2 regions of the Bacillus sp. BC05(2025) genome follow, and region 2 is predicted to be linked to the other one. Evidence: riboswitches for the same ligand, from Rfam matches in the RefSeq annotation. Region 2 holds a riboswitch; the other holds the start of a gene.

Region 1 (15,986 bases), 240 kb from region 2:
TATTGGTGGAAAAGTATCTCCAAAGCATTCACGTGTATCTGGGTCTATTTCGCAGCAAGTAATCCAGCAATTTCATTTTCATAAAGCATTCGTTTCGATCGATGGATTGTTACCTGGTTTTGGGGTTTCTAGTTTTGAATTAGAAAAGGCAAAACTGTCGGAAGCGATGATGAAATTAGCAGAGAAAACATATATTTTATGTGATCATACAAAGGTAGGCGTAAAAGGAAATTACCGAATAGCAGCGTTTTCCCGCATTCAACATGTAATTTGTGATAAGAAAATGCCCTATAGTTTTGAAGAGGAAGTTAAAAGGCATAATATTCAATGGACAATTTGCTAAATACATGGAACTCCCACCTGATTGTGAGGTGGGAGTTTTACTGCCTGCAAATAGCGGGATAAAAGATTTGTATTTATGCAAAAAAAGTGGACACATTTTCGCATCTCTTTCATATAATTTACCAATACAAAAAAAGTTGGTCGAAGGAAAGAAGGGAAAGTATGTCAGAGCGGATATATAATAAACTTGTATTGTATGCAAATATTTTGCAAAAAATTGGTGTTATTAATGAAAAAGAAAAAAGTGAAATTCTGCATACGATAAGTAAAAAGGCCCTCTGAATAAAGGGCCTTTTTATTTTTTATCCCGCATTAACGGGCAGTAAGATCCCCACTTCAAAATTCAGCGGAAGCAAAGAAGTTAGATGGGGGTCGGGCTGCTCGTAAAAGCCCGATTGGTGAGGGCTGATAATCAGTGGGGATGAACAAAACCCCCACTGATTAAAGTTTCACTTTATCTTTGGAAATATAAATTTAATGTAATATTCCCATTGACAATGATAATGAGATTCATTATCTTTTATTTGTGGTTAATTGATAAATATTATCAATTATAAAAATTATATATGATAGGGGACATTATTTTGAAAAAAAAATATATGAAGGCGTTAGTAGTAGCAACAACATTAGCGATTCCATTTGCTGCATACTCTACTCCAGCATTAGCAGCACTAAAAGCTGAAGCAAATCAGTCGGTCGTAGCAGCGAGTGAACGTTCATACGATACTGAGATTAAAATATATAAGGACCAAAAAGACGAGCCATCTATGGTTTCTCAATATATAAAGGATCCTAAAGTAACAATTGCAGACGGGAAAAAAATTGTTACTGTAACAATGCAAGATAGCGATTATTTTCAATATCTTAGAATAGAAGATAGAAACCAGCCGGGTGTATTTCATGATGTGAAAGTTTTGTCAGAAGATAAGAGGAAGAATGGAACGAAAGTAGTTCAATTTGAAATTGGCGAGTTTGAGAAGAAGCACAATATGCAAATGCATATACTTATTCCGGCTATTGGATATGATCACAAATATCAAGTTCAATTTGAAATGAAAGATCCAACTGTAGGTGACAAAGAAACAGAGAAACCAGATGATAGCTCTAATTCAGGCAATACGGAAACGGATAATCCAGTTGATAATCAAAATATGATAACAGATAATAAATTAAGAGAACTTGTTAATAAAAAAGTATTTAATAGAAAAGATTTAAATACACCTATTACGAAAGAAGAGTTATTACAAGTAAAGAATTTGTTTTTAAATACGAATGAGATTCTTGATTATAGTGCATTAAAATATATGCCAAACTTAAAATCTTTAACAGTTGCGAATGCGAAGATAAAAGATCCGTCGTTCTTTGCAAACTTAAAGCAATTAAATCATTTAGCTTTACGTGGTAATGAATTTTCAGATGTAACGCCACTTGTTAAGATGGAGAATTTAGAATCTCTTGATTTAAGTAATAATAAAATTACAAACGTTGCACCATTAGTTGAAATGAAAAATGTAAAAAGTTTATATCTATCAGGCAACCAAATAGAAGATGTAACAGCATTATCGAAAATGGAACAACTAGATTACTTAAATTTAGCAAATAATAAAATTACAAATATTGCTCCATTAAGCGCGTTGAAAAATGTAACATACTTAACTTTAGCGGGTAATCAAATTGAAGATATTAAACCATTATATTCATTACCTTTAAAGGACTTAGTATTAACGCGTAATAAAGTTAAAGATTTATCGGGTATTGAACAAATGAATCAATTAAATAAATTATTTATCGGGAAAAACAAAATAGAAGATGTGACACCACTTGCTAAAATGGCTCAGCTTACAGAATTAGATTTGCCTAATAATGAGTTAAAGGATATTACGCCATTAGCAAGTCTAGTAAACTTACAAAAGCTTGATTTAGAAGCAAATTATATTTCAGACTTATCGCCAGTTAGTAAGTTGAATAAGTTAGTATATTTAAGTTTTGTTGCAAATGAAATCCGCGATGTTAGACCAGTAATAGAGTTAAGTAAGAAAGCGTATATTAATGTTCAAAACCAAAAAGTCTTTCTAGAGGATACAGAAGTAAATAAAGAAGTGAAAGTACCTGTATATGAAAAAGATGGTAAAATTTCTACAAAAATTCGTTTGAAGAGCGAAGGGGGTACGTATAGTAACGATGCAGTTACGTGGAGTACACCAGGTGAGAAAGTATATGAATTTGGAGTGAAAGACCCATTTGCGGATACAGGAATCTTCTTTACAGGATCGGTAATTCAAAATGTGGTAGAAGGTAAAGAGGGGAATACTACTAAAGAGGATGAAAAAATAGAAGTAGTAGCATTCAAAGATGTACCAAAAGGACATTGGTCAGAAGAAGCAATTCATTATTTAGCGAAAGAGAATATTTTTAAGGGATATGGAAATGGGAATTTTGGATTTGGTGACAATATTACGCGCGGACAAGTTGCGGCTTTAGTACAAAGGTACTTGAAATTAGAAAATAAAGTAGAGCAGAAAGAACGATTTACAGATACGAAAGGGCATATGTTTGAGCAAGATATTGCTACAGTTGCGCAAGCTGGAATTATGCAAGGGGATGGTACTGGGGAGTTTCGTCCAGATGGAATATTAACTCGATACGAAATGTCTGTAGTATTATATAAAGCATTTCAGTTAAAAGAAGATGGAAATAATAAAGAGAACTTTAAAGATGTACCAACTGGCCATTGGGCAGAAGGATATGTGAAAGCGTTAGCGGATCATAATATATCAAAAGGTGATGGAAACGGAAAGTTTTTAGGTGATGATGTCGTAACACGTGAACAATATGCGCAGTTTTTATATAATGCAATAACTAAATAATCAGTGAAAAAATACGTTATTTTCCATAAGGAGAATAACGTATTTTTTATTGCGAAATCAAGTAAAGAATAGATAGGAGTATTGACATATGAATAGCCTATTTTAAAGAGGAATGATGAAACCATATTGACAAAAAAGCGTTCTCATGTGATAATTCAATTAAATTTTTAGAATAATCAAAAAATATTCCTTTTACATAGAAAGGATTCGAACATTATATGAATATTACGCCGGGGGTGAAGAAATGTTATTTTTTCTAAAGAAATGGAATGAATTAAAAGATGTGAAATCTGAATTGGCACTTCGTGATTGGTTTTATGGTACAAAAATTAGTTTATCACTCTGTACGTCAAAAGAGCCGTTAACTTTTTTAGTGAACGTTGAGGGAAGAGATAAAGGGTTATTTTCAGAAGAGGACTTTATTGTTGTAAATTGTATGTGTGAGCCAGTATTTGAAAATGAAGAAAAACCAGCTGCCGAATCATTTATGCATGCGGATATTTATAAAAAAAGTAGTGCAGAATGTATTTTACAAGTGCAAACTGTAGATAGTCATTTAATATCAGAGTTGTATGGAGAAACTGGGGAAGTAACATTTGATAAGCGTAGCGTGGAACGTGTTTTTGGAAAAGAAGGTATAACAGAAATGACCATTCCTATTGTAGAAGACGAGAAAAAATTCGCTAATTTATTAGAAAATAATGTACCTAATTTTATTGAAGGCGGAGGCGTAGTTCTCGTTCATAATTATGGCATGATCGTGTGGGGGAAAACGCCAGAAGAAGCGAAAAAATGGCTAGAGGGTATAGAGTATTTAATGAATTATCATGTGAAATTGTTAATGATAAAAGGTGCTAAGAGCTCTGTTATATAAAATGCTTGTGATGTTGTTACGAGTTAATAAATAAATGAAAGCGTTTTTAAAATAAATTTACTCATAAAATATAGGTCTCCTTATTATATATAGATTACATGTTGACATGTAAGGAGGAACATATTTTGCGAGTTAAATATCATTTTCTGCCAAAACCGCAAGTAACGTTTTGCAAAATGAACGATTCAGGTGAAAAGGCTCTGCAAATTATGAATGAAACGGGATTTCGAGCAATCCCAGTATTAGCAGAAGATGAAAAGAAATTCAAGGGGATTATTTATAAAGTAGATCTTCTAGAAAAGAAGTGTAATGGCGGATTAGAGAAATTAAGTATGGATCATATGTTGGAAGATTCCTCTGCTTTTATTTTTGAAAAGGATTCTTTTTTTAGGGCATTTTATGCTATTCGTCGCCTTCCATTTTTAGCTGTGCTAAATGATTATAATGAATTTGTTGGTATCTTAACCCATTCCAATATATTTGATGTTATTGAAGATTCATTCGGTATGCGGACGGGGGGGTATATATTAACAATTGCAACACAAGATTGTAAGGGAACGATTAAAGAACTTGGAACACTGTTGAAAACATTTCATATCGGTGGACTATTTACGCTAGATAATGGCGATCAATATATTCGCCGCGTTATTGTAAATATAACAGATGAGTTAAATGAAAAAAGATTAAAGCAATTAATCGAAAAAATAGAGAAAAAAGGATTCAGGGTGAGTCATGTAGATTATATTTAAGGCGAAAAGGAAAGGGAGCAATTTGCTATATGCAGATTGCTCCTTTTTTAGTTAGAGTAATGAATCTTATTTTGAAACAGGAGGCGGAGATAATGCTAAATCGGATAAAAAGATAAAATCTGCATGTTGGCGAATTTTAGGAATAGAAGTTTCTATAACACGGGATGTAATTTCACCTGGAGGCCCAACATGCCCGATAGCTACCATAATCGGTTTTTCTTGAAGTTTTTTAATGAGTAATTGGGCTTGTTTTGAAATATGTGCCGCTGTGTATACGTCATCGAAAAATAATTGATTTTCAATAATTGGTACTCCTAATTCTTTCCCGATTTTTGGAACAACACTTTTAGGATTTGTTTTGCTATCTAAATAAAATAAACCATGTTTTTTACAAGCTGCAAGTATAAGTCGTACAATCCTTTCGTCCGCGGTCACTTTCGATCCCATATGATTGTTCATCCCAATTGCATGTGGTACTTCTTGAATCGCTTGTTCGAGTCGGTTAGTTATTTCTTCGTCGCTTAAATCAGTTGTAATTGCTTTTGGTCCAAGCCATTCTTTTTTACCTTTAATGGGTTCCATTGGCATATGTATAATAACTTCGTGCCCTTTCTTATGAGCTGCTAGCGCATCTTCCTTTGTGGAAGGGAGAAAAGGCATAACGGCAACAGTAAGTGGAATAGGAAGTGATAACATTTTATCAGTCCCCTTCATATTATTGCCGAAGTCATCGATGACAATAGCTACTTTGTTTGTATGGGCCTGTGCTTGAATAGGAAACAAGAAGGTTGGTAAAAACAGAGTAAACATAAGCAATGCAATCGTATATTTGCGCATATAAATATTTCCTTTCTATATTATCAATTATCATTATGGTTTGCGTTTTTGTATAAATTAAACAAAAAATGTCGAAGAAAAGTATAGAGAAAATAGAGAATCCGCTATTTAATTGGTGTTTGTAAAAAAAGAAGATAAAAAAAATGTCTATTATTGCGAATGTATTTACAAAGATAGAATAATTTGTAATAATTCTCAAAGTGAGGGTAAAGATTTGTAAATTACAGGGAGAAAATGTTAAATTTTCTGATTCTTCAAATTCAAATATGATTAAGTAGTTAAAAGGTCAATGGAGAAGTGAAGTAGAGAGCATGGAAGTATAATAAGGGGGATATGAATGTTTACTGTAAAAAGGAAGTACACATTAGAAAAGCTTTCACGTGATATTCATATGAAACGTGAAGAGATGATTCAATTAGGTTTAACGAGCGGATTAAATAGTATGGAGACAATTCAAGTGAGTCAAGAATTGGACAAGCTTATTTTACAGTACCAATGTTATAAAGAAAAACAAACACCAAAATGGTTATCTATTATAAAGGTACCTATTTTTCAAATTGGGTATGAAGGGAAATCGAGTAATTTTTGGCGAATGCTTGTGGCTGGTTTTATGAAATAAGTATAATTACCCTTTTGGGAAAAGGATAATTATACTATGTGTAACGGAATTTCGATATGAACTGTCGTTCCTTCATTTTCTAGACTGTCGATAAAAATATGCCCATTGTACATCTCTACAATTCGTTTACATATGACAAGTCCAAGACCTGTTCCAGTATCTTTATTAGTAAAGAACGGATGAAAGAGGTGTTTTTGAATATGTTTAGGAATCCCTTTACCAGTATCTGTGATTCGCAATTGTGCGTGTGTGTCATTGTTTGTTACGAAAATAGTTAGTGCATCGCCAGAAGCCATGGCTTCAATTGCATTTTTGGTAATGTTTAAAACCACTTGTTTCATATGGTCTTTTGAGCAACGGATATGAACAGGACGGTCTGGCAAATGTAAATTGAATATAATGTTATGTAGATTCGCCTCAGATTGAATAATTAATGCTACCTCATTTAGAATGGTTCTCACATCATATGTTTGTTCAATGATAGCAGTTGGCTTTCCAAGAATAAGAAATTCGCTTACAATTTCATTAATCCGTTCTACTTCTTGTTCGATGATGGAAAAATAGAACTGATCTTGTTCATCTTTATATTTCTCTTTTAATAGAGCGACAAGCCCTTTAATTCCAGTAAGGGGATTACGGATTTCGTGGGCTGTACTAGCTGCAAAAGTTCCAACTAATTCAATTTTTTGTAGTTCATTTTGTTGTCTTTCTAGTTTTGTTTGACGTTTTAACAACATATATTGAACAAGTAAAAATAAGATAGACATTAAAAATAATGTAGCTATACATTCTATTGCAACCCACTGGTATAAAGTTTTTTGATGGATAGGTAATGGAGAAACAGAGACCTTCCAATTTAATCTTTTGAGTGGCGTAGTAAGCATATTAAAATGTGCATCACTTATTTTGTTATTGTCATCGGTTAGAAAAACTACATCATATTTATCAGTTACTTCAAAATGGTATTGCGGCTTAATGGCATTTAAAGATGATGAAATGTAATCAAAGCGTAAACTTGCTAACAATAAGCCTGATAGCTCCTTCTGTTTATTAAAGATGGGAGAAGCAATTATAATAGCTTGATGTCCAAGAACACGATCTGTAATGACTGATGATACAGTTGTTTTCTTTGTTTGTAACGCTTCTTGAATATATTTACGATCAGAAACATCAACAGGTGGGCGGTCACCTTCGGATGCGATCGTAATGATGCCTTCTGGTGTAGCGTAATATAGACCAGAAAAACGTGCATCGTTTCCATCTGTATCATGTACAATTTCTTTAACTCCATTTATATTTCCAGTCTCGGTTCCTACGATCTTTGAGAGCATTTCTAATGCAGAAATTGCTTCGCCAAGGTGATAATCTAAATAGTCTCTATATAAGAAGAGAACCGTGTGAGCAGATAGTTTGTTTTCCTGTTTCATTTTATACGAATGATATGAATAAAATGTAGCGCCAATCCCTATCGTTGGTAGGATAACAAGTAATATATATAAAACTATGCTGTGGAATTTGACTTTCAAATTTGGTACTCCTTCTTTTTTATTATCATTATATATAAACTATGTTAAAATTGTCATGTTTTTATTCAAGAATCATTCATAATATATTTGGGGAGAGGTAATGAATGAGTGAATACTCATTCGGAATTTACATGCAGTACTATTTTTCTTTTTATTACTGAGAATTTAAGTGAAGGGTTGAAAATTGTATGACATCAAATAATGGACGAGAAGAAATTTCTCAATCTTTAAAAGTATTTATTGCATTATCTCGTGTACATCGTTCTGTTATGGATACTACAAACAAATCTATACAAAGTAACGGGTTAAATCCAACTGAATTTGCTGTATTAGAACTGCTATATCATAAAGGCGGTCAACCACTTCAGCAAATTGGTGAGCGTATTTTAATAGCTAGTGGCAGCATTACATATGTTGTAGATAAGCTAGAGAAAAAGGGACTAGTAAAAAGAATTCCGTGCCCGAATGACAGACGTGTTATTTATGCACAATTAACTGAGGCTGGAGAGAAGTTTATTGCTTCTATTTTTCCAGGGCATGAGCAAGTTATACATCAGTCTTTTGAAATGTTAACGAAAGAGGAAAAGGACGAATTACTGGATCTATTAAAAAAGATTGGAAAGTATGAAAAGTAATAACGTGTTCCAAAAAAGCTTTGGATAAAGAAATCCAAAGCTTTTTTGTTTACATGTGATGATGGCAGTATATGCCGTATTTTGCTGAAGAATAAGAGGAGATTTGTAAGTAAGCATTGAATTATAGTAAGGATGCATATAATGGAGAGGAGGCTCGTTCATGTCATTTAAAGACTATGAATATAAACGGCCAAATATTGAAGAATTAAAAGAGAAGTTTACTGTTGCTTTAGAGAAGTTTGATAACGCGAAAACTGCGGAAGAACAAAAACAAGTTATTCATTCAATTAACGAAATTCGCAACGATTTTGGTACAATGGGGAATCTTTGTTACATTCGTCATTCTGTCGATACGACAGATGCTTTTTATAAGGAAGAACAAGATTTCTTTGATGAATTCTCTCCAGTTGTACAAGGGTATGGTACAAAGTATTATAATGCGTTAATTCATTCTCCATTCCGTGAAGAATTAGAGGCGTATTATGGGAAGCAATTATTTGCTCTTGCGGAGTGTGATTTAAAAACATATTCTGATGAAGTCGTGAAAGATTTACAATTAGAGAATAAATTGTCTTCACAATATACACAGTTATTAGCATCTGCAAAGATTGACTTTGCAGGGGAAGAAAGAACATTATCACAGCTTATTCCATTTATGCAAGGAAAAGAAAGAAGTGAACGTAAAGCAGCGAGTGAAGCATATTACGGATTTTTAGCTGAGAATGAAGAAGAGTTAGATCGTATTTATGACGAGCTTGTTAAAGTGAGAACGAAAATCGCAAAATCTTTAGGTTTCAAAAACTTTGTTGTACTTGGATATGCACGAATGTACCGTACAGATTATAATGCGGAAATGGTGGCGAATTATCGTCAGCAAGTGCTAGATTATATCGTTCCTGTTACAACGGAATTAAGAAAACGACAACAAGCACGTATCGGTGTAGAGAAGTTAGCATATTACGACGAAAACTTTGAATTCCCTACAGGTAATCCAACTCCAAAAGGAGATGCGGATTGGATTGTTAATCATGGAAAAACGATGTATAAAGAGTTATCGGCTGAAACAGATGAATTTTTCAATTTCATGTTAGATAATGATTTATTAGATTTAGTTGCGAAAAAAGGAAAAGCTGGCGGTGGATATTGTACATATATTGAGAATTATAAAGCGCCGTTTATCTTCTCGAATTTTAACGGAACGTCTGGTGATATTGACGTATTAACACATGAAGCGGGCCATGCTTTCCAAGTATACGAAAGTCGTAAATTTGAAATTCCAGAATATAATTGGCCAACATATGAAGCGTGTGAAATTCACTCTATGAGTATGGAATTCTTCACATGGCCATGGATGAAGCTATTCTTTGAAGAAGATGCAGATAAATATTATTTCTCTCACTTAAGTTCAGCACTTCTGTTTTTACCGTATGGTGTATCTGTTGATGAGTATCAACATTATGTATATGAAAATCCTGAAGCAACACCCGAAGAGCGTAAGACTGCATGGCGTAATATAGAGAAAAAGTATTTACCGCATCGCAATTATGAAGATAATGATTATTTAGAGCGCGGTGGATTCTGGCAACGTCAAGGGCATATATATAGCTCACCGTTCTACTATATCGACTACACGTTAGCTCAAATCTGTGCACTGCAATTTTGGAAACGTGCAAGAGATAATAGACAAGAGGCGTGGGAAGATTATGTGAACCTGTGCCAACAAGGTGGAAGTAAATCATTCTTGGAATTAGTAGAAGTTGCAAATTTAACATCTCCATTTGCTGAAGGTTGTGTGAAAAGTGTTATTACAGAAATTGAAGCATGGCTACATGCAATTGACGACACAAAATTGTAAAAAACATGCGCTTTTTTTCACATGTTTAACATCGACATAAAGAGAAAATAATGAGATAATAAAAGAAAATTCAGAATACTAAAGAGGTGTTTCTAATAAGGAGCACCTCTTTTCACCAACAAAAAGGGGGGAAAGAAGTATGCTTCAATCTAATATGGATGTGAGTTTAGAAAGTTTGGTGAACTCATTACAGTCTACCCGAAGCACGCTATTATCAGAAATTGAAATGTTAAATGATACAGAAGTGAATGTAAAGCCACGTCGTGATAAATGGAGTATTATTCAAATTTTGCATCACTTGCATTTAGTTGAACAATCTGTCACGTCTGCCCTTGTATATGCTTTACAAAAAAACGAAAAAAACACGACTCCATTTAAAGACCTCCAACTTACACTTGATCGCACACATAAACGAGAAGCTCCTCAGCAGATGAAACCAACAGAAACGTTAATGAAAAAACAGCAAGGAATTCAATTACTAGAACATTCACGACAAGAACTATTACATGCGCTTCATAGTGTGATAGATGAAAAAGATTTACTTGAAAATGGATTAAAGCATCCTATTTTTAATGATTTGAATTTGTATCAGTGGGTTCAATTTCTTGATTTGCATGAACAAAGACATCTTACGCAGTTAAAAGAGGCGAAACATGCAATTTTACAGCGATAATTAGGAAGAAGTGGGAGACCACTTCTTTTTCATATGTGCATAGTTTTTCTTCTTATTTTGGAATACTACAGAGAGAAAGAAAAGAAGGAGTTGAAAAGTATGTCCAAGAAAAAGAAAGAAGAAGAGCGCGCTTGGAAAGCACGTAAAGAAAATCAAAAACCACATGGAAAAGTGAAAGCTTTTGCTGAATTAGTTGAAGGAACAGAAAAAACGTGATGAGTATTTCATCACGTTTTTTGTATGAGTGGAAAAGTTAATAAGAAAGTTGTACCTGTACCTTTTTCACTTATAATATCAATTTTTCCGTTCATAGCTTGCACAACACTGAATACGACCATCATTCCAAGACCAGTACCTTTTTCTTTTGTTGAATAGAAAGGGGATCCAAGGCGTTTTACTTGTTCTTGATCCATGCCAACTCCTGTATCTTTTATATATAATTGAATATGCTTATGATCAGGAACTAATGTGAAATAAAGATCACCGCCTTTTGGCATGGCCTCAATGCAGTTTTTTAAAATATTTAACAAACATTGATTTAGTTTTTGTTTTTCTCCCGCGATAAAAAAAGAAGTGCTTTGCTTTATATAATGTGTACGCACATTTGTTAAATTAGCAAGCGGTGTAATTAACGATAATGCATGCAGTAGTTCTTCTTCTAACTGTAATGTTTGTTCTTTTTCAATACTTGGTTTTGCAAAGGTTAAATAATCTGTAAGAACGTGATTTGCTTGTTCGATTCCGTTGATGGCTATGTCGATATATAATTTTCGCTCTTGCTCAGTGCATGTATCTGATTGTAAAAGTTGTAAAAATCCTTTTGTTGAAGTTAATGGATTGCGAATTTCATGAGAGATAGATGCTGCCATTTCACCAATTAAATGAAATTTTTCAGCATTCATAAGTTCGTTTTGGAGACGAATTTGAGTTTGTAATATGTGTAGTAAATATAAAATAAGAATCGTACCAAGTATCGTACATAACTCATACACAACAATATGTGGTATATAATCAGTCTTATTTGTAACCTTTGAAAGGAAGAAAGGTATCCAACTAAATCCGTATGTCAGACTGTAGATAATAGCGAGTATTATTTTTATACGATTAGAAGTTCGATTGAAAAATTTGTATGTAAATAGTAGAACAATAAATAGAAGGATAGAACCGATAAGCGATGGGAAAACACCTATTCCTCCTAATAAGAAGCGATATATATTTAATACAACTAATATTGATCCACCAGCAATAGGACCTCCGGTTAATGTACCGACAACTAATACGATATGACGCATATCAAATTGAAATCCATAATTTGTTTTTGCTGCGAAAGTGATACATAGTATAGTAACGAGGCAGCATAATACAATAAATATAGCTGAATTTAATTTAGGAGAGCGTTTCCCTTTTTGATTCCAAAATAAATGGTATACGAGCATTGTAACAAGGATGAATAATATATTTAGAAAGAGATAAATAATAAAGGATTTCAGGGGGATGCCTCCTCTCTTCTTATATTAAATTAATCATACTATAAAATGAAAGAAATGAAATGAGAAATAGCGGAAAAATCAGAAATTTTTTCTGGTAGTATACAATATGTTACAATAAGCTTTGTCAATGAAAGAAGGAATTCCGTGCAATGCGCGGGAGAGGTTCGCGAACTCCCTCTATAAAAAACTATGGAAACAACAATATCTTTAGGTATTGTTTTGTTTTTTTATTGTGACAGTTCAAGAACGTTCTTTCTTCTTATTCGTAGTAGAGAAGGAGAATGAGTGAAATGAAAAAAGAAAAGGCAGTTGTTGTTTTTAGTGGAGGACAAGATAGTACGACATGTTTATTTTGGGCAATAGAGCAGTTTGCAGAAGTAGAGGCTGTAACGTTTAATTACAATCAACGTCATAAGCTAGAAATTGATTGTGCAGCGGAAATTGCAAAAGAGCTAGGAATTAAACATACAGTACTAGATATGAGTCTATTAAATCAACTTGCTCCAAATGCGTTAACGAGAACGGATATGGAGATTACACATGAAGAAGGTGAATTGCCATCGACGTTTGTGGATGGACGAAATTTACTATTCTTATCATTTGCTGCTGTATTAGCAAAACAAGTTGGAGCACGTCATATTGTAACGGGTGTATGTGAAACTGATTTTAGTGGTTATCCAGACTGCCGTGACGTGTTTGTGAAATCGTTAAACGTTACTTTAAATTTATCTATGGATTATCCGTTTGTAATTCATACACCACTTATGTGGATTGATAAAGCGGAAACATGGAAATTATCAGATGAACTTGGAGCATTCGAGTTTGTTCGAGAAAAAACATTAACATGTTATAACGGAATCATTGGTGATGGTTGCGGTGAATGTCCAGCATGTCAACTTCGTAAAGCAGGATTAGATACGTACCTACAAGAACGCGAAGGAGCGAGTAACTAATGGAGAATTTCTTTGGATTTCGCATCGTAGAAAATTTGCAAAAAATGGACAAGGATATTCAGCGTAAACAGCTCAAATATCATAATAAACGAGTAATGGTCAGCAAGGAATTTACTTTTGATGCAGCACACCATTTACACTGTTATGAAGGAAAATGTAAAAACTTACATGGTCACACATATAAAGTGGTATTTGGGATTAGTGGATATGTAAATGAAATAGGTCTTGCAATTGACTTTGGAGATATAAAAGAAATTTGGAAGAATGAAATAGAAATTTATTTAGACCATCGTTATTTAAACGAAACGTTACCAGCGATGAATACAACTGCTGAAAATATGGTCGTTTGGATTTATGAAAAGATGGCAGAAGCGTTAATAAAAGATAATCGTGTGAACGAATATAAAGGAGCTCGTGTTGAATTTGTTCGTCTATTTGAGACTCCGACTAGTTATGCAGAAGTAAGACGGGAGTGGATGCTCGATGAGTAAAATCCCTGTCTTAGAAATATTTGGTCCGACTATTCAAGGTGAAGGAATGGTTGTAGGACAAAAGACGATGTTTATCCGTACAGCTGGTTGTGATTATAGCTGCGCTTGGTGTGATTCTGCTTTTACGTGGGATGGATCTGCTAAAGATCAAATTAGACAGATGACAGCAGAAGACGTTTGGAATGAGCTTGTAGAAATTGGTGGCGAAAATTTTTCTCATGTTACGATTTCAGGTGGAAATCCGGCATTGCTGAAAAATATTGAGTTTCTTCTTTCTATATTAAAAGAGAACGGAATGCGAACGGCAATCGAAACGCAAGGGAGCAAATGGCAAGATTGGTTACTTGAAATTGATGAAATAACGATTTCTCCAAAACCACCGAGTTCGACGATGAATACTGATTTTCAGAAGTTAGATGATGTGATTCAGAAGCTAGCAGGAAAAGACATTAGCTTAAAGGTAGTAGTATTTGACGATTATGACTTTGAGTATGCAGTTAAGATGCACAAACGTTATCCAGATGTACCATTTTTCTTACAAGTAGGAAATGATGATACAAAAACTGTGGATGATGCGATGTTGATTAAAAAGCTATTAGATAAGTATGAGTGGCTTATTGAAAAAGCGGTTAACTGCAAAGAAATGAATAATGCAAAAGTATTGCCGCAGCTTCATGCGTTAGTATGGGGAAATAAACGCGGAGTATAATGAGAAGGGATGTTTAAAATGGCAGGAAGATTAGATGAAGATTTAAAAGATGTAACATTATTAGGAAATCAAAATACAAAATATTTATTTGAATATAGCCCAGAAATTTTAGAGGTTTTTGATAATAATCATCCAAACCGTGATTATTTTGTAAAATTCAATTGTCCTGAATTTACAAGCTTATGTCCGAAAACAGGCCAACCAGATTTTGCGACAATTTATATTAGCTACATTCCAGAACAAAGAATGGTAGAAAGTAAATCTTTAAAGCTATATTTATTTAGTTTCCGCAATCATGGTGACTTCCACGAAGATTGCATGAACGTTATTATGAATGACTTAATTAAATTAATGGATCCACGTTACATTGAGGTATGGGGTAAATTCACACCACGTGGAGGGATTTCAATTGATCCTTACTGCAACTACGGTCGCCCAGGAACGAAGTATGAACAAATGGCTGACTACCGCATGATGAACCATGATTTATATCCAGAAACAATTGATAATCGTTAATATATAATAGAAAGAAAGGATCTGTATGTTATACAGATCCTTTCTTTCTATTATATTATGCATTTTGATTAATGACAGTATAGTTTTTATGACTTACAACTGTAAGAGGTTCCATATCTAGTTCTCTAAAATTTTCCATAATTGTTATATCTACAATAACGGAGTTTTGATTTACTTTTTGAACACGGCCTTGCATTCCACCTTTAAATTCAATGATATCTCCAGTTTCTGCGATCTGCATAAGCAACTCTCCTTGTTACAGTTTTCCCAAAAAAGAATAATTTTGGTTTTTTTATTTCCTCTTATTTTGAACCATATTGTCCACTTTGTAAATGTTTCCAAAGTAAAAATTCGAAAAATATTCACTTTTTGTAAGAAAATATGCAAAAATGTCATGTTATTAGAAAAAAAGAAAGGTTTAAATGCAGACATCTTTATATAGGGGTATAATAAAAATGGACAATAACCTACTAAAGTGGGAGAAATTAGAGGCGGTAAAATGATGTTTGAATTTGTGGGGAGTGTTATAGCATTAACTTTATTTGTATTTTCTTATATAAATTTAAAAAAGATTCGTCATCATGAAACGACTACATATTTTGATGGGATGGATGGGATACATGCTTCGATTTCACATGAGATTGGCGGGGATATGTAAAGGTGTACACCTTTCTTTTTTGCGTGGTATGATATTAAAAAATAGTACATAATAGAGTTCATAAGTGATGAATGGAGAGTGGAAAGAATGAAGATTTCTTTTATTCGTCATGGTCGCTTAAATCGTACTATAGAACCAATGACGGTTACATCCTTTCATGAATGGATGAAAGGATATGACTTATATACTATA
Region 2 (15,986 bases):
TTTGTGCTTGTTAGTTTCGTAGCAACAATATTAGCAGTATTAATTTGTGTCGTTACTATATTGCTAGTAGCGTTTCTGACAACAGCAGGTAAATTTGGATCTGCGATAAAGCTATATTGAAGTGCAGCGCTGTTTTGAACTGGATTTGGTGAAGGTAAACTATTTGCACTAATTTGGAAAACAATTGTTGTAATGCCACCAGCTGGAATAGTACCAACTTGAAGGCCGGCACTTGGATCTGCACCTAGCTGTAAAGCACCGCCTATAAAAATACTATTTGGTACAAGAGTCGTACCAGGAGGGAGTATGTCGGTAACAACTACATTATTCGCTGGAGTATTCCCAGGGTTAGCCAACGCAATTGTATATGTGATTGGTTGCCCAACATCAGCAATAGTTAAATCTACCTGTTTGACAATAACGACATTTGCTAAGTTGATTTGTGTACTTACAGTGTTACTTAAAGAGGTTTCTATTGTTGGTGGATCTCCTGGATTTAAAATAAAACTATACTGTGTACTAGATGAATTTATTGTTGGATTTTGTGTTGGGACAGAGGTGACAGTTACTTGATAAGAGACGGTAAGTGAGCCGTTAGCAGGAATAGAAGGTAACGGAACACCGACATTTGGATCGGCGTTATTTTGGAGGACACCATTAATAAGGAAAGTGTTTGGGATAAAGGTAGTACCGTCTGGATTCGTATCAACGAAAGTAGGACTATCAGCAGTAACACTTCCTGCATTCGCCAAAGTAACAGTATAAGTTAATATATCCCCTACGGTAGCGAACGCTCGATCCACTGTTTTTGTTGAAATGACATTTGCATCGTTTACTTGAGTAAATGTAGTGGTTGAAGTAGTGTTCTTGCTTACAGGGGAAGCATTTGGATCCACGATAAAGTTATAGGAAATAGAAGCGCTATTTGAAATAGGGTTTGGATTTGGGATGCTAGTTATGAATACTTGGAATGAAGCTGTAATTGTAGTAGTAGCATTGATACTACCAATATTAATGCTAGCTGGTGTAGCACCCGGCTGAGTAACACCGTTAACTATGACACTGTTTGGTACAAAGGAAGTGCCGTTCGTAATTGAATCGGATAGTACTACATTGTTCGCCGCAACATTTCCATTGTTTGTAAGAGCGAAGGTATAAGTTAAAACCTCTCCAACTTCTGCAAATGTTTTATCTACAGACTTAGTAGCCAGAAGGTTTGCTAGTCTAATTGTTGATGTAACAGAATTAGAATTTGCTGTTTTTGAAGTTGGTGGCACACTTGGATTTACAGTATATAGGTAAGAAGCGAATGCATTATTAATGATAGGATTTTGGGCGGTAATATTGATGACTGTTACTTGGAAAGAAAGAGTAAAAGTAGCTCCGCTAGGAATTGTTCCGATAGGTAAAGCAACGAGAGAATCTACATTTTGCAAAACTCCGTTTAGTGTTACAGTACCAGGAGTCAATATCGTTCCATTTGGAAGTGGATCTGTTAGTTGTACGTTAGTTGCAGCTGTATTTCCACTGTTTGTAATAAGAATTGTATAACTGATTGTTTCACCAATTGTAGCAAATTGTTTATTTGTTGATTTTGTTACTGTTAAATTTGCATTGTTAATTTGAGTGGAAACGAGATTAGAAGAAATGTTTTTTGTAACGGGAGATTGGCTAGGATTGACAGTGTACTGATAAGAAGCGCTTGATCCATTAGATACGGTATTTGACGCTGGAATTGTATTTACTACTACTTGAAATGAAACATTTTTTGTTGTGCCAGTTGGAATAGATCCTATATTCACACCAGTAGCAGGATTTGCTCCCACTTGTGTCGTTCCATCTATCGTTAAACTGTTGAGAACAAAAGTTGTTCCAGTAGGAATGACATCTGTAAAAATAACGTTATTCGCATTCGTATTACCTGTACCTGTAAAGGAAACAGTGTACGTTAGTGTATCACCAATATCTGCAAAATTTTTATCTACCGCTTTCGTCATTGTGACAGTAGCATTATTCACTTGAGTGGATACGGTATTAGTTATATCAGTCCCGCTTACTGCGGGTTGATTTGGCACAGGAATGTATTGATAAGTTGTTGTACCACTATTTAATATTGGATTTGTTTGCGGGATAGAAGGAACGAGTACTTGAAATGAAACAGTAGTCGTAGAATTAGCGGCAATAGATCCAATTGCTATACCAGTAGCGGGATTTGCGCCAGCTTGCGTAACTCCGTTAACAGTTACACTGCCTGGAATGAAAGTAGTCCCGCTAGGAATCGGATCCTTATATATAACGTTCGTTGCCGCAATATTTCCTATATTAGCTAAGGCAATATTGTAAGTTAACGTTTCTCCAATATCGGTAAAGAGTTTGTTAACTGATTTTGTACCATTAATATCTGCAAGATTAATTTGTGTTCCAGCAGAGTTACTTGTTGCAAGACCGTTAAAAGTCGTTCCGCCGGCAATGGGTGTATATTGGAATGTAATATTTGCGGTGTTAGAAATCGGATTTTGATTTGGGAGAGAAACGACAGTTGCTTGGAAAGTTACTGTACGAGAAGCACTGTTATTAATTGTTCCAAGAGATATACCAGCAGCCGGGTTTGCATTTGTTTGTGGTACGTTATCTACCGTTACAGTGCCAGGTATAAAGGAAGTGCCGTTAGGAAGACTGTCTATAAAAATAACGTTATTGGCGGGGAGGAGCCCGGTATTAGGGATAGTAACGGTATAAGTGAGAACATCTCCAATTGCTGCGATGCTTTTATTCACACTTTTCGTTGCTTGTATGTTAGGCGAGTTTATATTAATTTGTAATCCGACTGTATTTAACATATATGCATCTCCGTTAGTTGTTAAACGGATTGCGGCGGACACTTGAGAATTTGTTAAATAAGGAGAAATATCAATAGAAGTAATGTCCCAACCTTGCCTCCCTGCAGATATATTTGTACCTGTAGAAGCACTTTGATTTCGTGTTCCAAATGTCCCGGTTGTATCTAAATTTCCAGCTGCATTATTCACTTGAGAACCGAAGAAATTATTTACAGCATTATTTGGCCCAGATAATGCATTTAATGAACTGAAATTTGGTCCAAATAATGCTTGATCCCCGGTTAAATCAGCGTCTCCTTCGGTAGAACTTAAAAACAATCTCCCGCTTACAGGTCCTCCTGAAGGTGTTAAAAATCCTGAAACAGATACATCGGCACTACCAGTTTCTGCAGAAACACGGTTACCAGCTACGTAAATGGTTAAATTTCTTGCAGGTAAGGAACCATTTTGATATGCGACGATAAGTGTCCATCCAGCCGAGTTAATTGATCCATTAGAAGCATCTAAAGGATCAACAAGTCCAGGTACAGATCCTGTAGTATAGGAACCAGACCCTCCAGCTTGAATAAGAGTCGTTACGTCTGCTGAACGAGTGTAAAATCCAAATGTAATAGAGTTTGAAACGAATGTTTGATTAGAAGCTGTAACAGCTGAAGGAGTAATTGAGTATGTTGACACAGGTGTTGTAAAAGAAACTGGGTTTCCTAATACGCTCGTAATGTTTTGATCACGAGATAAATAGTTTCCACCCCAAACGAGTTCTGCGTAAAGAATGGTACTACCAGCAGGGATATTTAAAAGAGCGGTAGAACTATTTTGTGTATAGTTTAACGTTGTACCAGCAGGAAAAGAAGTTACTTGTAAAGCGGTATTCGTAGTTGCGAATGCACCAATTGCCCCGATTGTACCAGCCCGGTTTTGATTACTAATTTTACTTAAGCCTAAAGTATTTCCTGTAATAGCGAGTGCGCCGTTAGTGGTGGTAGAAAATCGATTCGTAATGGGCATGTTGTCACCTCATTTCCAATATAGTCTTGGTCAAAATAGGATATGTGTGTGACAAATAAAGTGAAACATGTACAAGTTGATTTGATAATAATGATTTAAATGTCTAGATAAGGGGATGGAGTATGATTAAATTGGAAATTAGAGTAGAGCGTCTTAGGAAAGAACAAATAGGCGATATTGTAACATTATCTTCTTATATTGGGTGGGATTATAATAAAGAAGAAATTGAAACTATTTTTGACTCAGGTATTGTATATGGTGTGTGGAATGAGAGAAAGGAACTCATTGCTAGCGCAGCAATTATATTATATGGGGAGAAATTAGCGTCTATCGGAATGGTCATTGTACATCCAGATTATAAGGGAAGTGGGATTGGAAAGGCGATAACGAATGTATGTATTAAGAGCGTATCAGCTCAAACTCCCATTATGCTTATTGCTACGGACGAGGGAAAGCCTTTATATGAAAAATTGGGATTTAGAGCAGTAAGCTATGTTTCTAAATACATATGTAACTCGTACAATGTGAATAATTATTGTATGAGAAATGAAGATTATATGATGAATTATGAGGAGTGTGATTTAGAAGAAATAATAAAATTAGATGAATATGCGTTTGGAACAAATAGAAAAGGGTTTGTAACGAAAAGAATTATGCAAAGTGAACAGTGTATCGTTGTAAAGGATAAGGAACAAAATGTATTAGGTTACGGTTTAAGTATACAAACACCAGAAAATAAAATAATAGGTCCGGTCGTTGCTGAAGATGATGCGATGGCAATGAGGATTGTACATTATTTAGCAAGAGAGCATCATGGAAAATTAAGAATAGATGTATCAGAAGGAAAGAAAGATTTTATGAGAAAATTAGAGAGTGTTGGGTTTCAAAAGGTTCATACACCACCAATTATGATGAGAAATAGTGATCGGTTTTTGAAAAGAAATGGACAACTATACAGTATTGCAGCACAAATTTTCGGATAAAAAAGAATCCTTCTGAATGAAGGATTCTTTTTTATTAATCACGATATTGGTCGTGAGTCGGTTGAAAGAGGTCTTCCTCAATATCTCTCACCATAGAAAAATGATCCACGTTATAATGTCCATGTAGAATTTTATTATGATGAGCAATAATTTGTTCTGCAGATAATACGTTAGAATCAGTTGTGGAATGTCCGTTTTTCATTAATGTAACGTCAAACCCTTGTACAGTAGCAGTTCTAACAGCGGTGTCGATACAATGCTCTGTCTTACATCCACCGATAACGATATGGCCAATCTTCTCTTCTTTTAAAAGTTCAAGTAAAGAAGTGCCATAGAATGCGTTTGTTGCTGCTTTATTAATAAGGATTGCAGACTGAGGTACTTGAATTTCATTATGTACTTCAAATCCTTTTCCGCTACCAGAAGCAACATCGGTATCTCTTACGAAAACAATAAGGGCATTTGAATCTATCGCTTTCTGTACGGCTGTATTTAGTGTAGATAATAACTCGGTTTTACGAAAAACTTCATTTTCTTGTTCATTTCCATCCATTAATTCTTGCTGCGCATCGATAATTAATAGTGCTTGTTTCATCGTGTCTCCCCTTTAATATGAAATAAGTTCCCCTATACATATTCATTCATATTGCAAGTAAATCCTTTATTGTCTATGCAGTAGACGATAGATTTACAAAGTTGTCAAAGAAATTTCATTCTCATAGCGTGTAAAAACATGTATGATAGGAGATGGAGAATTTTTGAGTAGGTGGGAATAACATGCAAACAGTAGAAGATTATCTTTCATTCTTACATACGAAAGGATTTAAACTATCAGAGGAAGCACAAGGATTTATTATGTTCGGACAAGGATATACGGGTGCATCTGATGGAATTGTGAACGCGGCAATAGAAGCGACAATTAAACATCAATTCCAGTTTGATGGGAGTTATTTTGTTGCGTTATTAGAACGATTGAAAGAAGAAGAGATTACAGATAAAAAAAGCGCTAAGGCTTTTATGCGGAAGTTACAAGCGTAACTTCACGCGGCCTGCGCTTCTTTTTTTGTTTTGGAAGGTAATTCAACAAAAACCATGCCTAGAAAAATACATAGGCATCCGATAATAGCGGAAACAGAAAGTTGTTCGTTTGCCACGAGAACGCCTGTTAAGGCAGCAAAAACGGGCTCCATTGCGAAAATGATGGCTACTCTCGTTGGAGATGTATGTTTTTGTGCTGATGTTTGAATGAAAAAAGCAATGGATGTCGCGAATAGAGAAGTTAAAAATAGGGCGAATAAAAAGGAAGAATTCGTCCATAGTGCTGCTGAGAATAATTTTCCCCAATCTTCAAACAAAAAAGCGCAAATAGAAGAAAACATACCGACAGCTAATATTTGCGACGTGCTTAATAATAAAGGTGATATTTTCTTAGAGAAGAAGCCGTTAACAAGAATATGAGCAGCGAACGCAACTGCACAACCGAGAACGAGTATATCTCCCATGTTTAATTGAAAAGAATCACCAGCTGTTAATAAGTATAAACCTGCTGTTGCTACAGCAATGCCCATTACGATAAAAATGGTAGCTTTTTGTTTTAAAAAGATAAAAGACAAAATGGGTACCATAACGATACTAAGTCCTGTTAAGAAACCTGCTTTTGAAGAAGTTGTATAAAGTAAGCCAAATGTTTGTAATACATAGCCAACACATAAAAAGAACCCAACGATTAATCCAGCGAGACTACTTTGTTTTATATTTTGTTTTGAAGTTTTTTTTGAGAAAATCATTTGAACGAATAATAAAATAATTCCAGCGAATAAAAAGCGAATACCATTAAAAGTAAATGGACCAACAAAAGACATAGCATTTTGAACAACGACAAACGTAGCTCCCCAAATAAAAGAGACAAATAATAAAGCAAGAGGAGCAATCCAATCTTTTTTCACACTCATACCCCCGTTAATTTTGTAAGATAGCCTTTCTAGCTAACTCATCAGCAACTTTATTTTGACTACTTGGAATCCACTTAATAAAAAAGAGATCGAAACTTTTTATGTACTGCAGTGCTTCTTCTAATAGTGGTGCAAACATTTTATTTTTTGCGTATTCTTTTTCAACAGCCCGCTCGACAAGTTGCGAATCTGTACGGAAAGAGACAATGTTATAATTATGCTCCGTGCAATATTTTAATGCCGCAAGTAAAGCGTGGTATTCTGCTTCATGATTGGACATTGTCCCAAGGGGTAATGATAATTGTACAGCTGGTTGAACCCCTTTAATAAATACGCCTGCACCAGAAGGACCAGGATTTCCTTTTGATGCACCATCAATATATACTTCAATCAAAATGAGAAACCTCCAAATGATAAGATGATCCCCTACTTATATGTTTCATTGAAGTAGGGGATAGAGTAATTAGCCAATTGTAATGCTATAACGACATGTAAATGTTTCATTCGCTTGTAAAGATTGAATTCCTTTTTTTTCTTTGAAATCTTTTGCTGGAGTTACTTCATCAGCAATTCCGTACCAAGGTTCGATACATAAGAAGGGAGCATTCTCGCCTGGTGTCCATACGCCGACAAATGGGAATCCGTCAAATTCTACTTTTACAAATTTATTATGTTTATGAGAACGAATAGAGATTTCATCCGTATTCATATTTTCAAAAATAAGTGCATCATTTTTGAATAAATCGTATGTAAGTGGTAATTCAGTTGCATTTTCAGCGATTATTTGCTTTTTGCTTGAAAGGTAAGGTCCTTCTAATACGCTTGTTTCTAAGCGTTCAGAACCGTTAAATGATAAATGATAATCTGTAAATGATTCGCCCTCTAATAGGGGGAAGTTGAAACCAGGATGTGCTCCGATTGAGAAGAACATCTCTTTTGAAGCAGGGTTATGTACTTCATATGTTACATGAACGATTTGTCCGTCTAGCTCATAAGAAACGAGTAATTCGAATTCGTATGGGTATTTTTTTAATGTTTCTTCATTACTAGTTACAATGTAAGTGATTTTCGTTTCACTTTGTTCTTTTACAGAGAATGTAAGGTCACGAGCAAAGCCGTGTTGTGTTAAAGAATATGGTTTACCATCTACGTAGTATGTATTATCTACTAATCGGCCGACAATTGGGAATAAAATTGGTGCGCGGCGCCCCCAATAAGTGGAATCGCCTTGCCATAAGTATTCAGTGTTATCTTCTTTTAAGCGAACGCTTTGTAATTCTGCACCTTTGTCAGAAATGGAAACGATCACTTTTTCATTTTGAATTGTTGCTGTCATGAAGTGAAACCTCCTAAAACTTTCGTATATTTTATTATACGTTGTCTAAAAGAAAAAAGGTAGTTAATGATAGGAATCTATTGACGAAAGAGTGTATATTGCGTAGAATATAATCTTGTTGCTTAAAAAACGAATAACGTGGTTCGAAACCATCCCACGTAAAAAAACTAAGGAGATTTTGTCATGAATATTAGAACTTTAGTCGGTAATGGTATTTTAGCGGCATTATATATTGCTGTTTCTATGCTTATTCAGCCATTTGGCTTTACGAATGTACAGTTTCGTATTTCAGAGATGTTTAATCATCTTGTTGTATTTAATAAGAAAGCAATTTACGGAATTGTATTAGGTGTATTTTTAACGAATCTCTTTTTCTCACCTATGATCGCGTATGATTTAGTATTTGGAGTAGGGCAATCTATTCTTGCGTTAGTTGCAACGATTATTTCTATGCGGTTTATTAAAGGTGTTTGGGCTCGTATGATTTTTAATACAGTTATTTTTACAATTACAATGTTTATGATTGCAATTGAACTTCATCTTGCATTTGATTTACCATTTATGTTGACTTGGTTAACATGTGCAATCGGTGAATTTGTTGTCATGGCAATTGGTATGCCTGTAATGTACTGGATTAATAAACGAGTACAATTTGAAAGATTTATGTAATAGATGAAAGAGCTATTCCTATAGGGATAGCTCTTTTTGTATGTAAGCAAATTGAATATAATGCTGTGACTATTGATACAATATAATAAAATAAAGTGAGGCTTTCATTAGCTGGCTACATATAAGAAGTCTTATATAAGGGGAATCTAGTATGAAATATAAAATTCATTGGTTGTATAAAACGAAGCGCGGTTTGCAGACGGAATTAACGACAGATTATATGAACATAGAAGAAGTACTGCAATTTGCAGAGGATTTCGAGAAAACAGGAAGAGTGAAAGAACTATCATTTTATGATGAAATGGATGCGGAATGGTCGCTAAAGGAAATGAAAAAGCTGAGTAAACAAGTGGAGGAAGAGCCCCAAGAAATACACGTTTATTTTGATGGGGGATATGATGTTCAGACGAAAGAAGCTGGAGTAGGTATATGTGTATACTATAAAAAAGGGAATAAACAATACCGAATTCGCCGTAATGCATATATAGAAGGTATATATGATAATAATGAAGCGGAATATGCATCATTACTATACGGTATGAATATACTCGAGGAATTAGGGATTAAGTATGAAGCGGTCACGCTTCGCGGCGATTCGCAAGTTGTACTGCAACAATTGGCTGGAGAATGGCCTTGCTATGATGAGCATTTAAATCATTACTTAGATCAAATTGAACAAAAGGCGAAGCAAATGAAATTAAAACTAGTATGTGAGCCGATATCTAGAAAACAAAATAAAGAAGCGCACCAATTAGCTACGCAAGCATTAGAAGGAACAGTTATAGATAGTCATAAAGAAATAACTGAATAGAGGTGCAAAGGTGGATAAAAAGCAACTCATTACAGAGGTCAATGACTTATTAGAAACGTATTGTGAAGGGTGTTTTTTGCGAGAACATAACCGAAAGACGAATAGTAAGTATTATGCTCATTCCTTTTGTATTAGGCAATGTACAGTTGGAGAAACATTGAAAAAGTATGGAGAGCAGTTGTCATGAAAAAACATCCAGAGAAAATTCTCTGGATGTTTTTTAGTGCTTCGCTTCATTTAATTGATGCTCGCACTCACTTAATTTCTTTTCTTCATTCATCAGAAATGGCTCATCTAAATCTGTTGCAACAGATTTCATAATTTCAAGCTGAGAGCGAGCGGCTTCTACAGCAGTAGTCGCATGCTCTAATGTATCTGGATCCATTGAAATTGTCGCTGATCCTACCATTTTTTGTGCTGTTTCTACACGGAATTTTACTTCTTCAAAATCATTTACTTCTGATCCCATTGCTAATTCCTCCTTTGTATATTGCGCATTTCACATAGTTTTTGCTCTGGAAAACGGAAATATACAAAGGAATAACAAAGGAGGTTACCAAGTAAGGTAACCTCCTGTCATATGTTGGATTAAAGTTTTACTACGTTAGCAGCTTGAGGTCCGCGGTTTCCTTCAGTGATATCGAAAGATACTTCTTGACCTTCCTCTAAAGCTTTGTAGCCTTCGCCTTGAATAGCAGAGAAATGTACGAATACATCGTCAGCGCCTTCCATTTCGATAAATCCAAAACCTTTTTCGTTGTTAAACCATTTTACTTTTCCTTGCATGTTACAATTCCTCCTAAAAACATTTACGTTTTTCATTTAGTGAAATTCATTTGAAAAGATAATATAAACTAAAAATGCTATAATCTTGAATATTCTGCTAAATGATTAATTTAAATATACACGAATTGGGAGAATTTAGTCAAGTAAGCGATTTTATTTTTTTGTATTTTTAAATAATTTTTCAGTCAAATTTTTAAATAGGTATAGGACAGGCCGAGTATGTAATAGTCTTAATTGAATGCTATACATAATGAGGTGAAAGAATGAATGAGTCTTATTTATTAGATAATGACGGAATGAGAATGAGAACGGATATACCGAATTGGGTTGCACAAGAATTTGAAAATTTTTCAAACATCGTATTAGAACCAACTTTCCCATGTTATTTTGGTTTAACTGCTTTGAAAAAGAATGAGCTTCGTTATTCCTTTCTCTCTCATAATGATTGGAGCCATTTGCCACATACAATGTTATCTTTTTTAGAGTTAATGAAAGAGCGGCCAATTGTAAGAAGAGGATTTTTTCTTTTTGTGGAACCAGAATGTGAGGAACAATCACTGGAATATTATCGTGATTATTTTTGGAAAGTATTACAATATTTACATGAACAAGATGACCAAACATGGCCGAAGCAAATTCCTGAAGACCCAGACCATTACTTATGGGAATTTTCATTTGGTGGTGAACCGATATTCGCATTTGGAAATGCACCAGCTTATAAACAACGAAAAACTAGGCATTTAGGAAATTCTCTCGTTATTGGGTTTCAACCACGCACCATCTTTGATGGATTAGAAGGTGATCGTCCAAAAGGAGCATATTCAAGACAAACGGTCCGAGATCGAGTTGAAAAGTGGGATCAGCTGCCGAAGCACCCTAACATTAGTCATTATGGTGATCCAGATCATCGTGAATGGAAACAATACTTCATAGGAGACGATGTAGAGCCGATAAAAGGAAAATGTCCTTTTCTTCATAAGTTAGAAAAGTAAGAGCCATCATCTAGGTGGCTCTTTTGTATATTTTGGATAAAAAAGGGTATTTTAGTAGTGAATATTTTGATGAAAGCTAGTCTATTTTTAATCATTACATCATTACTTAATAGTAAAGGAAGTAGAAAGGATAGAGCGATGTTTGGAGCGATTATACAACAAATTGTATTAGGTATTTCATTAGCTGCACCAGTAGGTCCGATTAATATTGAAATGTTAAAACGAGGAATTGAACGAGGTTTTTGGCATGCGTGGGTTGTTGGAATTGGTGGAATGACTGCAGATATTTTGTTTATGCTTCTCATTTATTTCGGTTTATCTTCTTTGTTTATGTATACATATGTACAAGCTTTTATGTATTGCACAGGTTTTTTCTTGTTATTTTATTTAGGATTTCAAAGTGTAAAACAAGGAATTTCCCACTCGAATATGGAATATAAAAAAGAAGAGGTAGGTGGCCTGAAACAATCGTTTATGGCAGGTTTTTTAATTGCGATATCCAATCCATTAAACCTTGTTTTTTGGTTTGGGATATATGGAAGTACACTTAGCTCACTGCTCACGAAGGTAACGAAACAAGAAGCGTTTTTGTACAGTCTTTGTATTATCGTTGGTATTATTTTATGGAATGTAAATATCGCTTTTTCTGTCCATTTTGGCAGAACTTTATTAAAGCAAAAAGCACTTGGCTATATAACAGCCGGAGCAGGTATTATTTTAGTAGGATATTCTATCCATTTTGCATACAAAGCTTTACAGTTGTTCACATAAGATTGAAGGGGAGATTTTTATGTATCGAACCACTATTGACGGAAAAGAAATTATTATTACGTTAGCACCAAAAATCCGAAAAGAAATTACTGATAGGAATCCACTATATGAAGCGGTATTTCATAATGCGGCAAGATTACTACAAACAAAGCAACCAACTTTTGCGGTAAATCATGAAGTATTTGGACTCATTATTGGAGAGGTACAAAGAGGAGAAGTAACAGTGTTTGCGGTGGAACATATTATTCCAAAGCAAAATATATTTGGATCGAACAATTTTTTCTCGACAATAGAACAGCAGGCAAATTTGTAAAGCGAATAGAATAAGAATAGAAAATAAAAGAAGTAGTCGTAACGATATGTTGCGGCTGTTTTTTTGGAAAAGGGGGAAGGAACATGAAGAGAGTGGGGAAAGAGTTCTTTTTACAACATGATATCGTTATTATGTATAGTATATTATTTGTTTTCATTATTATTTTAAAAATGCAATTTTTTACATGGATCGGTATGTTAGCCTGTTTGTTTGGGATTGTTTTTTATACGCTTAACGAATATATGACACACCGTTTTTTATTTCACTTAAAACCACCTAAAAACGTATTTTTATTAAAAATGTTAAGAAGATTACATTATGATCATCACGTATATCCAGATGATTTAAAGCTTTTATTTTTGCCTGTATGGTTTAGTATACCGAGCTTTACTATATATTTACTAATATCGTACGCTATAACAAAAAGTGTTACTGTTACACTTTCATTCGGAATCGGAATGATTATCATGCTTCTCGTTTATGAATGGAAACATTATATTGCACATAAGCCAATTCGTCCTGTTACTAAGTTTGGAAGATGGCTAAAAAAACAGCACATACTACACCATTATAAAAATGAAAGGTTTTGGTTTGGTGTTTCCAATCCAGTATTCGATTTCCTATTTGGAACGCTTAAAGATGGAAAAGATGTTGAATTAAGCGAAACAGCTCGTAATTTAGAAAAAGAGAAAAAAACAGAAGTGGTGCGATAAGCACTGCTTTTTTATTTTGTTATAACGAGTATGAAAGCTTCGCTGATACGGGATTGAAGTTCATAAATTGTATGTTGAAAAAGTATATTAAAAATTTAGGGGAAATTGCCGAAAAATGTCTATCGAAAAATCTTTGCAGGAATGTATGGATTGTCTAAAATGAAAATAAGTTTCAGAATATTTATAAAATTTAGTCTTTAGGTATACAAGGGGGAATTGTATTTCTAGTAAGAGAGGGGATTAGAGAATGAAACGAGATGATACGTCAGCACGTAAGTTACAAAATGAGGTGAATTATACCGAGGTTGTTCAGTCAGAAGAATTTCAATTGTTATTAAATACGAAAAAGAAGTTCATCGTTCCAATGAGTATTTTCTTTTTAAGCTTTTTTATTGCGTTACCTATTTTAACATCGTACTCAAAGGTACTCAATACACCAGCATTTGGTGATGTTACGTGGGCGTGGATATTTGCTTTTGCACAATTTATCATGACGTGGTCATTATGTATGATTTACAGCAAAAAAGCGGAGTCCTTTGATAAAATCTCACAAAACATTTTGCAAGATATGCAAAAAGGGAGGGGCTGACTTTGAATACAACCGCTTTTGCACTATTTTTAATCATTGTTCTTGGCACACTCGTCATAACTTATTTTGCTTCGAAGAAAACGAAAAATGCGAGTGAGTTCTATACAGCTGGAGGGGGATTAACTGGTTGGCAAAATGGTCTGGCCATTGCGGGAGATTATATGTCTGCTGCGTCTTTTCTTGGTATAGCCGGCGCGATTGCATTAACTGGGTTTGATGGATTCTTTTATAGCATCGGCTTCTTAGTTGCTTACTTAGTTGTATTATACTTAGTTGCAGAGCCGCTTAGAAATTTAGGAAAGTACACGTTAGCAGATATGATTGCGGCGCGTTTTGATGCGAAAAAAGTTCGCGGAGTTGCAGCGCTTAATACGATGACGATTTCGATTTTTTATATGATTGCACAATTAGTTGGGGCGGGTGCACTTATTAAATTATTATTAGGAATTGAATATACGACATCCGTTTTAATCGTTGGTACATTAATGACAGTGTACGTTATTTTTGGCGGAATGACTGCGACGAGCTGGGTACAAATTGTTAAGGCTGTATTACTTATGGCTGGTACATTTATTATTTCTGTTATCGTTTTCGCAAAATTTAATTTCAGTGTGACTGAAATGTTCGAGCAAATGAAAGTAGCTACACCATTAAAAGATTCGTTTTTAAATCCAGGGGTAAAGTATAAAGATGGTCTTGATACACTATCTTTAAATTTAGGACTAGTTCTTGGTACAGCTGGATTACCACATATTCTTGTTCGCTTTTTTACAGTGCGTGATGCAAAAACAGCACGTCAATCTGTTGTTTATGCTACGTGGCTAATCGGTGCATTTTATATTATGACAATTTTCTTAGGATTTGGGGCAGCCGCATTTGTAGGAAATGAGGCAATTATTAAAGCGAATCCTGCTGGTAATATGGCAGCACCTTTATTAGCAAAAGCGTTAGGCGGAGATTTCTTATTTGCTTTCGTATCAGCCATTGCCTTTGCAACGATTTTAGCTGTAGTGGCAGGTCTTGTATTAACAGCAGCGTCAGCCTTTGCACATGATTTTTATAATGAAATTATTCGCAAGGGGAAATCAACGGAAAAAGAGCAAGTATCAATGGCTCGCTATGCGTCTATTGGAGTAGCGGTATTATCTATTATACTAGCGTTATTTGCTCAAACATTGAACGTAGCGTTTTTAGTTTCATTAGCATTTGCAGTTGCAGCGAGTGCAAACTTACCAGTTATATTATTCACAATATATTGGAAGCGCTTTAATACGACAGGTGCTATTTCTGGTATGATTGTTGGACTTGTTTCAGCAATTGTTCTCGTAGCGCTAAGTCCGAATGTTTGGAATCCTGTAGCTGGAAAAGCTATATTTGTTGGAGAAGCGATATTCCCATATACGACACCTGGAATTATTTCGATCCCACTTGGATTCCTTGCTGCATATTTAGGAACCGTGTTATCTAGTAAGAAAGAAGACGCGGCGAAGTTTGATGAAATTCTTGTGAAATCTAATACTGGTCATGGTATTAGTGATGCGTCTTCGCATTAAGAAAGAGGAGCTTTTCGATATATAAGAAAAGCTCCTTTTTCTTTTGTCATTTTCTTGTAAATAATACTGCTTTGTAAGTAGGATTTGTCTTAATTTTGTGGAATGAAAATAAGCAGGGAGAAATTTAAATCATCATGGCACCAGCACAGCTTTTGTGAAAAATAAGTTGTTATGGAAGGTGGAAGAAATGATGAAAACGAAACAGACTGATGAACTATTAGCAAAAGATGAGCAGTATGTTTGGCACGGAATGCGTCCCTTTAGTCCAAATAGTACAATGATAGGGGCAAAAGCAGAAGGGTGCTGGGTTGAGGATATACAAGGAAAAAGATATTTAGATGGTATGAGTGGTCTTTGGTGTGTGAATAGTGGATATGGCAGAAAAGAGCTTGCAGAGGCGGCATATGAGCAATTGCAAACATTATCATACTTTCCGATGTCACAATCGCATGAACCGGCTATAAAACTTGCAGAAAAATTAAATGAGTGGCTTGGAGGAGAGTATGTTATTTTCTTCTCTAATAGTGGTTCGGAAGCGAACGAAACAGCTTTTAAAATAGCAAGGCAATACTATGCGCAAAAAGGTGAACCGCATCGTTATAAATTTATGTCACGTTACCGCGGGTATCATGGCAATACAATGGCTACGATGGCAGCGACGGGACAAGCA

Evidence for each region. A riboswitch is a leader RNA that binds a small molecule or an ion and turns the genes downstream of it on or off. The one in region 2 is predicted to bind preQ1.
Region 1: linked by a shared signal. The riboswitch ahead of queC (7-cyano-7-deazaguanine synthase QueC) and the one ahead of ACZ76X_RS06455 (QueT transporter family protein) in region 2 are both predicted to bind preQ1.

Annotation. Positions count from the first base shown of each region.
Region 1 is NZ_JBWYRA010000002.1:356,801-372,786, reverse strand. It holds gene ACZ76X_RS07810 (DeoR/GlpR family DNA-binding transcription regulator) at 1-343, shown strand, start outside; gene ACZ76X_RS07805 (NEAT domain-containing leucine-rich repeat protein) at 927-3,209, shown strand; gene ACZ76X_RS07800 (class II aldolase/adducin family protein) at 3,454-4,083, shown strand; gene cbpA (cyclic di-AMP binding protein CbpA) at 4,209-4,832, shown strand; gene ACZ76X_RS07790 (divergent polysaccharide deacetylase family protein) at 4,899-5,669, opposite strand; gene ACZ76X_RS07785 (aspartyl-phosphate phosphatase Spo0E family protein) at 6,007-6,288, shown strand; gene ACZ76X_RS07780 (DUF3149 domain-containing protein) at 6,318-7,814, opposite strand; gene ACZ76X_RS07775 (MarR family winged helix-turn-helix transcriptional regulator) at 8,003-8,449, shown strand; gene ACZ76X_RS07770 (M3 family oligoendopeptidase) at 8,610-10,304, shown strand; gene ACZ76X_RS07765 (DinB family protein) at 10,444-10,977, shown strand; gene ACZ76X_RS07760 (DUF6254 family protein) at 11,077-11,193, shown strand; gene kinB (sporulation sensor histidine kinase KinB) at 11,205-12,413, opposite strand; PreQ1 riboswitch class I at 12,621-12,664, shown strand; gene queC (7-cyano-7-deazaguanine synthase QueC) at 12,758-13,420, shown strand; gene queD (6-carboxytetrahydropterin synthase QueD) at 13,420-13,911, shown strand; gene queE (7-carboxy-7-deazaguanine synthase QueE) at 13,904-14,620, shown strand; gene queF (preQ(1) synthase) at 14,639-15,136, shown strand; gene ACZ76X_RS07730 (YkvS family protein) at 15,192-15,377, opposite strand; gene ACZ76X_RS07725 (hypothetical protein) at 15,612-15,794, shown strand; gene ACZ76X_RS07720 (histidine phosphatase family protein) at 15,882-15,986, shown strand, end outside.
Region 2 is NZ_JBWYRA010000002.1:111,924-127,909, reverse strand. It holds gene ACZ76X_RS06490 (DUF7507 domain-containing protein) at 1-3,848, opposite strand, end outside; gene ACZ76X_RS06485 (GNAT family N-acetyltransferase) at 3,971-4,831, shown strand; gene ACZ76X_RS06480 (cysteine hydrolase family protein) at 4,866-5,426, opposite strand; gene ACZ76X_RS06475 (DUF6123 family protein) at 5,609-5,869, shown strand; gene ACZ76X_RS06470 (DMT family transporter) at 5,872-6,777, opposite strand; gene ACZ76X_RS06465 (reverse transcriptase-like protein) at 6,791-7,177, opposite strand; gene ACZ76X_RS06460 (aldose 1-epimerase family protein) at 7,247-8,119, opposite strand; PreQ1 riboswitch class I at 8,252-8,296, shown strand; gene ACZ76X_RS06455 (QueT transporter family protein) at 8,303-8,788, shown strand; gene ACZ76X_RS06450 (ribonuclease H family protein) at 8,940-9,599, shown strand; gene ACZ76X_RS06445 (zinc-finger domain-containing protein) at 9,610-9,786, shown strand; gene ACZ76X_RS06440 (DUF2564 family protein) at 9,820-10,068, opposite strand; gene cspB (cold shock-like protein CspB) at 10,188-10,385, opposite strand; gene ACZ76X_RS06430 (YqcI/YcgG family protein) at 10,649-11,377, shown strand; gene ACZ76X_RS06425 (LysE family transporter) at 11,516-12,148, shown strand; gene ACZ76X_RS06420 (cytoplasmic protein) at 12,168-12,461, shown strand; gene ACZ76X_RS06415 (sterol desaturase family protein) at 12,545-13,174, shown strand; gene ACZ76X_RS06410 (DUF485 domain-containing protein) at 13,422-13,763, shown strand; gene ACZ76X_RS06405 (solute symporter family protein) at 13,766-15,316, shown strand; gene ACZ76X_RS06400 (aminotransferase) at 15,507-15,986, shown strand, end outside.